Regions from separate parts of the Enterobacter sp. 3U4 genome, predicted to be linked through region 2. Evidence: predicted binding sites of a transcription regulator. Region 2 holds the regulator's gene; each other region holds the start of a gene.
What was found. The regulator Fur, encoded in region 2, represses iron uptake genes when iron is present. The targets are predictions, from matches to a motif close to ATAATAATGAGAACNACTATCAA.
Positions count from the first base shown of each region.

Region 1: a site for Fur is predicted at 1,204-1,226, ahead of bfd (bacterioferritin-associated ferredoxin). Genes of this name have one in related genera too.
Region 3: a site for Fur is predicted at 1,280-1,302, ahead of feoA (ferrous iron transporter A). Genes of this name have one in related genera too.

Region 1 covers NZ_CP136665.1:4,553,804-4,557,084, forward strand. The annotation lists gene tuf (elongation factor Tu) at 1-1,081, shown strand, start outside; gene bfd (bacterioferritin-associated ferredoxin) at 1,261-1,455, shown strand; gene bfr (bacterioferritin) at 1,528-2,004, shown strand; gene RVY89_RS21625 (prepilin peptidase) at 1,988-2,461, opposite strand; gene rpsJ (30S ribosomal protein S10) at 2,842-3,153, shown strand; gene rplC (50S ribosomal protein L3) at 3,186-3,281, shown strand, end outside.
Region 2 covers NZ_CP136665.1:2,648,645-2,651,925, forward strand. The annotation lists gene ybfE (LexA regulated protein) at 1-215, shown strand, start outside; gene fldA (flavodoxin FldA) at 371-901, shown strand; gene fur (ferric iron uptake transcriptional regulator) at 1,193-1,639, shown strand; gene chiQ (ChiQ/YbfN family lipoprotein) at 1,780-2,106, opposite strand; gene chiP (chitoporin ChiP) at 2,154-3,281, opposite strand, start outside.
Region 3 covers NZ_CP136665.1:4,489,430-4,492,710, reverse strand. The annotation lists gene RVY89_RS21300 (Tex family protein) at 1-992, shown strand, start outside; gene feoA (ferrous iron transporter A) at 1,343-1,570, shown strand; gene feoB (Fe(2+) transporter permease subunit FeoB) at 1,601-3,281, shown strand, end outside.

The DNA of each region.
Region 1 (3,281 bases), 1.9 Mb from region 2:
TCTGGCAAAAACCTACGGTGGTTCTGCTCGTGCATTCGACCAGATCGATAACGCACCAGAAGAAAAAGCTCGTGGTATCACCATCAACACCTCTCACGTTGAATATGACACCCCGACTCGCCACTACGCACACGTAGACTGCCCAGGCCACGCCGACTATGTTAAAAACATGATCACCGGTGCTGCGCAGATGGACGGCGCGATCCTGGTTGTTGCTGCGACTGACGGCCCAATGCCTCAGACTCGTGAGCACATCCTGCTGGGTCGTCAGGTAGGCGTTCCTTTCATCATCGTGTTCCTGAACAAATGCGACATGGTTGATGACGAAGAGCTGCTGGAACTGGTAGAGATGGAAGTTCGTGAACTGCTGTCTCAGTACGATTTCCCAGGCGACGATACCCCAATCGTTCGTGGTTCTGCTCTGAAAGCGCTGGAAGGCGACGCAGAGTGGGAAGCGAAAATCATCGAACTGGCTGGCTTCCTGGATTCTTACATCCCAGAACCAGAGCGTGCGATTGACAAGCCATTCCTGCTGCCAATCGAAGACGTATTCTCCATCTCCGGTCGTGGTACCGTTGTTACCGGTCGTGTAGAGCGCGGTATCATCAAAGTTGGCGAAGAAGTTGAAATCGTTGGTATCAAAGAGACTGCTAAGTCTACCTGTACTGGCGTTGAAATGTTCCGCAAACTGCTGGACGAAGGCCGTGCTGGTGAGAACGTTGGTGTTCTGCTGCGTGGTATCAAACGTGAAGAAATCGAACGTGGTCAGGTACTGGCGAAGCCAGGCTCTATCAAGCCACACACCAAGTTCGAATCTGAAGTGTACATCCTGTCCAAAGACGAAGGCGGCCGTCATACTCCGTTCTTCAAAGGCTACCGTCCACAGTTCTACTTCCGTACAACTGACGTGACCGGTACCATCGAACTGCCAGAAGGCGTTGAGATGGTAATGCCAGGCGACAACATCAAGATGGTTGTGACTCTGATCCACCCAATCGCGATGGACGACGGTCTGCGTTTCGCAATCCGTGAAGGCGGCCGTACCGTTGGCGCGGGCGTTGTTGCTAAAGTTCTGGGCTAATTAATTATCCCCGAATTAAAAAAGGACGCTTCGGCGTCCTTTCTTGTTTTCTGATGTTCAGGCACTGTCACAAAATTTCGCATTTTTTGCCTGCTCCCGCCCCGCATTCTGGCGATTGTGCTATTGTAATCATAACCATTCTCACTTACACTTTGCGCATAATTTGAACGGGAGTTTCTATGTACGTTTGTTTATGTAATGGTGTAAGCGACAAAAAAATACGTCAGGCCGTTCGCCAGTTTCAGCCCCAGTCATTCCAGCAGCTTCGCAAATTTGTTCCGGTGGGAAATCAATGCGGTAAATGTGTACGTGCTGCGCGAGAGATCATGCAGGACGAACTGATGCAGATCCCGGAATTCAAAGAGATCGCGTAAGCGCCCATCTTTTTTTTGACATCCCTGTAGCCCGATCTACGCTTCAATGAGTGGAAGCGGAGGGACTATATAATGAAAGGTGATGTTAAAATCATAAGTTATCTCAATAAATTATTGGGAAATGAGCTTGTCGCAATCAACCAGTATTTTCTTCACGCGAGAATGTTCAAAAACTGGGGACTCAAACGTTTAAACGACGTTGAGTACCATGAATCTATAGACGAGATGAAGCACGCTGATAAATATATCGAGCGTATTTTATTTCTTGAAGGCATTCCAAACCTGCAGGATCTCGGCAAGCTGGGTATCGGAGAAGATGTCGAAGAGATGCTGTGTTCCGACCTCAGGCTGGAACTTGAAGGCGCTAAAGATCTCCGTGAAGCCATTGCCTATGCTGACAGCGTACATGACTACGTCAGCCGCGATATGATGATCCAGATCCTGGCCGATGAAGAAGGGCATATTGACTGGCTGGAAACAGAGCTGGATCTCATTGCTAAAATCGGCCTGCAAAACTATCTTCAGTCACAGATCAAAGTGGAAGAATAAGCAACGTCTTCCAGCCTACACATAAACCCGCTGCTGCCAGAAATGGCCCAAAAGGCAGCGGGTTTTTTATTGTCTCCTCATCAGGACGGATTAACGAAAAAACAAGAATGCAAAGAAGCGCCATCAGCGCCGCGAGTAACGCCAGCGCAGGCAGCATGCACCAGCCATGCCACGCACCAAGCGCCGACAGGTATTTTACATCGCCATATCCCATCCCTTCACGCCGGCAGATAAACCGATATCCCCAGTAAATAGCGGCAAAACCGACATATCCAGCCATCGCACCCACCACCGCACTCGGCAGAAAATCAGGTTGGATACAGACCTGAAAGAGCAGTCCCGCCCATAACAGCGGGCAGAGAAATTTATCGGGGAGCAGTCCGTAGCGAATATCTGCGCGGACAAGAAAGGCAGTCAGCGAAACATAGACCAGCAAGAAGGGAAGGGTGATTAACATGGATAAGGCCTCAAAAGTGTTTGAGCGCATACTCGTGATAATCGGCCTGACCGGCAATCTACAAAAACGACAATTGCGTAGGGGCTCCAGATAAAGCATTGGGAAGGGATAGATTGCGTAAAAAGTTGCGCTGCCTTACGCATACTGCGCCTCTGGCGCTTAATTTCTAAACGGCACTTGCGTCTTGCCCAGATTTACGTATAATGCGCGGGCTTGTCGTAATTGACGGCGGGTTCAATCAGAACCAGAGTAGCTCATTTTGTTACTCAACAATGCTCCCAATTGGGGAGCTACGTAAGAACGGTTACACTCTCCCATCAATCGTAATGGGTTTGAGGAGTAATCATTTTCGTTTATAAAATAATTGGAGCTCTGGTCTCATGCAGAACCAAAGAATCCGTATCCGCCTTAAAGCGTTTGATCATCGTCTGATCGATCAATCAACCGCGGAAATCGTCGAGACTGCTAAGCGCACTGGTGCGCAAGTCCGTGGTCCGATCCCGCTGCCGACCCGCAAAGAGCGCTTCACCGTTCTGATCTCCCCGCACGTCAACAAAGACGCGCGTGATCAGTACGAAATCCGCACTCACAAGCGTCTGGTTGACATCGTTGAGCCAACTGAGAAAACCGTTGATGCTCTGATGCGTCTGGATCTGGCTGCCGGTGTAGACGTGCAGATCAGCCTGGGTTAATCAGGTCATCGAGCGATTGAGAGGTTGATACAATGATTGGTTTAGTCGGTAAAAAAGTGGGCATGACCCGCATCTTCACTGAAGATGGCGTTTCAATCCCAGTAACCGTAATCGAAGTTGAAGCAAAC
Region 2 (3,281 bases):
CGAATCCGCTTTCGCGCGATGAACAGCTGCGTATCAATAAACGCAATCAGCTTAAACGCGATAAAAATCGTGGGCTTAAGCGTGTCGAACTGAAGCTTAACGCCGACGCCGTCGATGCGCTGAACGAGCTGGCTGACGCGCGAAATATCAGCCGCAGCGAGCTCATTGAAGAGATGCTGATCGCCCAGCTTGAGACGTTGCGCGGCCAGGCATAAGTCTGAAAATTCCCTTAATTACCCTTTTCATGTAGCACAGAGTGCAGTCCTGCGCGATAGCAGTTTCCGCAGGGTTGCCAGTTCTGCTATTATTGCCCTTATCCGTGGCCGAATTGCGCCACCATACTATTAAGTTTCAAGAGGTTATTTTACTCATGGCAATCATCGGCATTTTCTTTGGCAGTGATACCGGCAATACCGAAAATATCGCAAAAAACATTCAAAAACAGCTCGGTAAAGACGTTGCTGATGTGCATGACATCGCCAAGAGCAGCAAAGAAGATCTGGAAGGCTATGACATTCTGCTGCTGGGTATCCCAACCTGGTACTACGGTGAAGCCCAGTGCGACTGGGATGATTTCTTCCCGACGCTGGAAGAAGTCGACTTCAACGGTAAGCTGGTTGCCCTGTTTGGCTGCGGCGATCAGGAAGACTACGCCGAATACTTCTGTGACGCGCTGGGTACCATCCGCGACATCATTGAGCCGAATGGCGCGGTTATCGTAGGCCACTGGCCGACCGCCGGTTACCACTTCGAAGCGTCTAAAGGCCTGGCCGATGACGATCACTTCGTGGGTCTGGCCATCGACGAAGACCGTCAGCCAGAACTGACCGCTGAGCGCGTCGAGAAATGGGTTAAGCAGATCCGTGAAGAACTGCACCTGGACGATATTCTTAACGCCTGATTTTTATCGCGGCGCAACGGCGGTTGCGCCCGTGCACCAGGTCAAACCGATTAAATTAATTGCTACAATCTTTTAACTTTTTCGCCCAGACCTGTACAATGTCTCCCTGATAAAATGTGGTTTTTCATTGAGCAAGTTTGTTGGTGATACCCCATTTTTATAAGCATATTTTGCCTGAGACTTGCAGTTTTCATTTAGCCATGGCAGTTCTATAATGAGACGCATTATCCCAGGTGCATTTTCTGTCACTTCCTACAGAAGTGAATCGTTTAGCAACAGGACAGATTCCGCATGACTGACAACAATACCGCATTAAAGAAGGCTGGCCTGAAAGTTACGCTTCCTCGGTTAAAAATCCTCGAAGTGCTTCAGGGTCCAGACAATCACCATGTCAGTGCGGAAGACCTCTATAAACGTCTTATCGACATGGGTGAAGAGATTGGGCTGGCTACCGTCTATCGCGTGCTGAACCAGTTTGATGACGCGGGCATTGTTACCCGTCATAATTTCGAAGGCGGTAAATCTGTTTTCGAACTGACTCAGCAGCAGCACCACGATCACCTGATCTGCCTCGATTGCGGCAAGGTCATTGAATTCAGCGATGATTCCATCGAGTCACGCCAGCGTGAAATCGCCGCGCGTCATGGCATCCGCCTGACCAACCACAGCCTGTACCTTTACGGTCACTGCGCTGAAGGCGACTGCCGCGAAGACGACCACGCGCACGACGCGAAATAATCAGTATTCATACTCTGAGCCAGCCGCAAGGTTGGCTTTTTTTTGCCTGTAAAAAGTCCGGTGGCGCTGCGCTTACCGAGCCTACGGGCTATGACACCTTTGTAGGACCGGTAAGCGCAGCACCACCGGGCGTAAAGCACTTATTTATTGTTATTGCGTATCTCGTTCCAGATCTTATCGCAACGCTTCGCCACTTCCTGATCGTTACCGGTTTTACGTGCCTGAATGCAGGCCTGGTAATCCATCACGCGGACGTTCTCCTGCGTCGCGAACTGCTCGTGTGCTTTCTCTTTCTTCAACACGTTCAGCACGCTCTGACAGGCTTCAATCTTCTCCGGCGATCCTTCCGCAGTATTAATGCAGGCGCTATACGCCTCCTTCAGACGGGTGTCCTCTTTCGGTGCCTGTGTCTGAGCGCACGCCACCAGCCCTGATGCCAGCAACGCGACGATTACGATTTTTTTCATCATGTACAGTCTCCATACCGGCGGGACTCAGCCCGCCGGTGCGTTCATCAGAAGATAGTGAATGGGGCGATAACCATGAATTTCACGTCACGTTCATCCTGGAAGATGTTGCCGTAACCGCCCGCGTAGCTCGGGATATCGGAGTGGTTGTCGTACTGGGTGAAATGCAGTTTGAACATCGTGCCTTTCGCGCGGCCATCCTGCAGGGTATAGATAGCATCCAGGCTGTAGGAAGACTCTTTCAGGCGATAGTTTGGATCGTAGTAAGCATCCGGTGTTGCCATGTCGGCAGGTTTTGCATCCCAGGCGTAAGCGTAAGAAGCGCCCACCGCCCAGCCAGGCAGGTTCCAGTTTTTCAGGTCGTACATTGCGCCGAAGAAGACCGCTTTCTCGCCGTCTGCGTTGAAGTCTGAGCGGTTATCCCACCAGATATCAAGACGACCGTTGGAGGAAGCGTAGGTCGGGGTCATACGCTGCAGGAAGTAGCCCTGCTGCCCTTCTGCTTTCACCCATGTGCCTTCCAGACGCAAATCAACCTGACCAACCTTGTAGCCAAAGGTGAGCGCCTGCAGCCAGGCGGTACCGTCGTAGATGTCGTTAACGCCACCGTTACTGACTTTATCGCGCGTACCGTAGAACTGGTAGCTGGTACTCAGCGGGCTACCCGCGACATCAAACTTATAGCTGGCCTTAGCAAAGTACTGATCGATATAACCTTGCGCCTGGCCAAATGCCGCTTCGAGAACCAGATCGTTTTTGAAGTCGTATTTCGCACCCAGAGAGTGGAGGTAATCGACTTTGGTTTTCTTATCGTTCTGGTAGAACTTGTCCATTTCAATGTGCCACGGTGCTTTGTACTCGTTGGTCCACATATAGGAGAAGCTCAGCGCACCCGCATCGCCGTAGTCAAAGTTAGCTCCCGCTTCCGCCCCCTGATAGGTACCCGGCATAAAGCTCCAGTGCGGTGCTAACAGGGTCTGGCCAGTTGGCTGAATATAACCGCCGCGCGCCCATACCGGACCGTATTTAAATTTCGCTGCGGCTTTGTAAAGGCTGATACCGCTCTTATCGCCAGACCAGTCTTCTTTATATGCTTTGTTACTGGAGGAGAAGGCGATTTCGTTCGGGTGGCCGCTGTCGCCGTTTTCCGCCATTTCAATCGCGGTGAACGCAGC
Region 3 (3,281 bases), 1.8 Mb from region 2:
CTCGCCGCCTGCAGGATCCGCTGGCGGAGCTGGTGAAGATCGACCCGAAATCCATCGGCGTGGGCCAGTATCAGCACGACGTGAGCCAGACTCAGCTGGCGCGCAAGCTGGATGCGGTGGTGGAAGACTGCGTAAACGCCGTCGGCGTTGACCTGAACACCGCCTCCGTTCCCCTGCTGACCCGCGTGGCGGGCTTAACCCGCATGATGGCGCAGAACATCGTCGCCTGGCGCGACGAGAACGGCCAGTTCCAGAACCGTCAGCAGCTGCTGAGGGTGAGCCGTCTGGGGCCAAAAGCCTTTGAGCAGTGTGCGGGCTTCCTGCGCATCAACCACGGCGATAATCCGCTGGATGCCTCCACCGTTCACCCGGAAGCGTACCCGGTTGTAGAGCGCATCCTGGCCGCCACCCAGCAGGCGCTGAAGGATCTCATGGGCGACAGCAGCGCCCTGCGCAACCTGAAAGCCGTTGATTTCACCGATGACAAATTTGGCGTTCCAACCGTCACCGACATCATCAAAGAGCTGGAAAAACCGGGCCGCGACCCGCGTCCTGAGTTCAAAACGGCGACCTTCGCTGACGGCGTGGAAACCATGAACGACCTGCTGCCAGGCATGGTGCTGGAAGGTGCGGTGACCAACGTCACCAACTTTGGCGCCTTTGTGGATATCGGCGTGCATCAGGACGGTCTGGTCCATATCTCATCCCTTGCCGACAAGTTCGTTGAAGACCCGCACACCGTGGTCAAGGCGGGCGACATCGTGAAGGTCAAAGTGCTGGAAGTGGACCTGCAGCGCAAGCGTATCGCGCTGACCATGCGTCTGGACGAGCAGCCGGGTGACGCCAACGCGCGCCGCGGCGGCAATGGCGGAGGCCGCGAACAGCAGCGTCCGGCCGCGAAAACAGCAAAACCGCGCGGACGTGATGCCCAGCCTGCAGGCAACAGCGCAATGATGGATGCGCTGGCGGCTGCAATGGGTAAAAAACGCTAAGGTTGTAAATGCCCCTCACCCTAACCCTCTCCCCAACGGGGAGAGGGGATCGCACGGTGCGGTCTTTTCTCCCTCGCCCCCACGGGGAGAGGGCCGGGTGAGGGGGATAAAATCATATCGAAATATATGAAACCGATTGCACATCCATATTTAAACCACGAATTATCACCCCGTTAACAAATACTCCGCTTTTCGTTTTCCCGCCATTTCAGCAAATATTGAGCAAGGTCAAAAAGGCCGTAAATTAATATCTCAAACAACATTCCGTCACAGTTTTAATATTGCTGATAAAAACTATTCTCATTATCATCGCATAGTAGATAATTTAACCTTTCGTGGAATCAGGCGTTATGCAATTCACTCCAGACAGTGCATGGAAGATTACCGGTTTTACCCGCGAAATTAGCCCGGCCTATCGGCAGAAGCTGCTGTCGCTGGGCATGCTGCCCGGCTCGTCATTCCAGGTCGTACGCGTGGCGCCGCTGGGCGATCCTGTTCATATCGAAACCCGACGCGTGAATCTGGTCCTGCGTAAAAAAGACCTCGCGTTAATAGAAGTCGAAGCCTTATCCCGATAACAAGCCAGCGGTTTCAGTGAGTCTAAAAAAATGAAAAAGTTAACTATTGGCTTAATTGGCAATCCTAATTCCGGCAAGACCACGCTTTTTAACCAGCTGACCGGGGCTCGCCAGCGCGTGGGCAACTGGGCGGGCGTGACGGTTGAGCGTAAAGAGGGCCAGTTCACGACGACAGACAACCAGGTGACGCTGGTTGACCTTCCCGGCACCTACTCCTTAACCACCATTTCGTCACAAACTTCGCTCGATGAGCAAATCGCCTGTCACTATATTCTTGGCGGCGACGCGGATCTGCTGATCAACGTGGTCGACGCCTCCAATCTCGAGCGTAACCTTTATCTGACGCTGCAGCTGCTGGAGCTGGGTATCCCCTGCATCGTGGCGCTCAACATGCTCGATATCGCAGAGAAACAAAAGCTGCGCATCGACGTCGATGCCCTCTCCGCGCGCCTGGGTTGCCCGGTCGTTCCGCTGGTCTCGACGCGCGCTCGCGGTATTGATGCGCTGAAGCTGGCCATTGACCGTCACGCGGGAAATCGCGACGTTGAGCTTGTGCATTACGCGCAGCCTCTCCTGCGCGAAGCCAATTTGCTGGCGCAGGAGATGGACAACAGCATGCCTGCGAAACAGCGCCTGTGGCTTGGACTGCAGATGCTGGAAGGGGATATCTACAGCCGCGCCTACGCCGGACATGCGGCCGATAAGCTGGACGCGACGGTAGCCCGTCTTAGCGACGAGCTGGACGACCCTGCGCTGCACATCGCCGACGCCCGTTATCAGGCCATCGCCTCGATTTGCGACGTTGTCAGCAACGCGCTGACGGCAGAACCCAGCCGCTTTACGGCGGCAGTGGATAAGATTGTGCTTAACCGCTTCCTCGGTTTGCCCATCTTCCTGCTGGTGATGTACGTGATGTTCCTTCTCGCCATTAACATCGGTGGCGCACTCCAGCCGATTTTTGACGCCGGTTCCGTCGCGGTCTTCGTCCACGGAATTCAGTGGGTGGGTTACACCCTGCACTTCCCGGAATGGTTAACCATCTTCCTCGCGCAGGGGATCGGCGGCGGTATCAATACCGTTCTGCCTCTGGTGCCGCAGATCGGCATGATGTATCTGTTTCTCTCGTTCCTGGAAGATTCCGGCTACATGGCCCGCGCCGCGTTCGTGATGGATCGTCTGATGCAGGCGCTGGGCCTGCCGGGTAAATCCTTCGTCCCGCTGATTGTCGGCTTCGGCTGTAACGTGCCGTCGGTGATGGGCGCACGCACCCTGGATGCGCCGCGTGAACGACTGATGACCATTATGATGGCGCCGTTTATGTCCTGCGGTGCCCGACTGGCGATCTTTGCGGTCTTTGCGGCTGCCTTCTTTGGCCAGCAGGGCGCGCTGGCGGTCTTCTCGCTGTATGTGCTGGGCATCGTGATGGCTATCCTGACCGGTCTGATGCTGAAGCACACCATCATGCGCGGTGAAGCGTCACCGTTCGTGATGGAGCTACCGGTGTACCACGTCCCCCATCTGAAAAGCCTGGCGATCCAGACCTGGCAGCGACTGAAAGGCTTCGTCCTGCGCGCCGGTAAGGTGATTGTCATCGTCAGCATTTTCCTGAGCGCGCTGAACAGCTTCACCCTCAGCGGACAGGCGGCGGATAACATTAATGACTCGGCCCTCGCCTCCGTCAGCCGCGTCATCACGCCGGTTTTCAAACCGA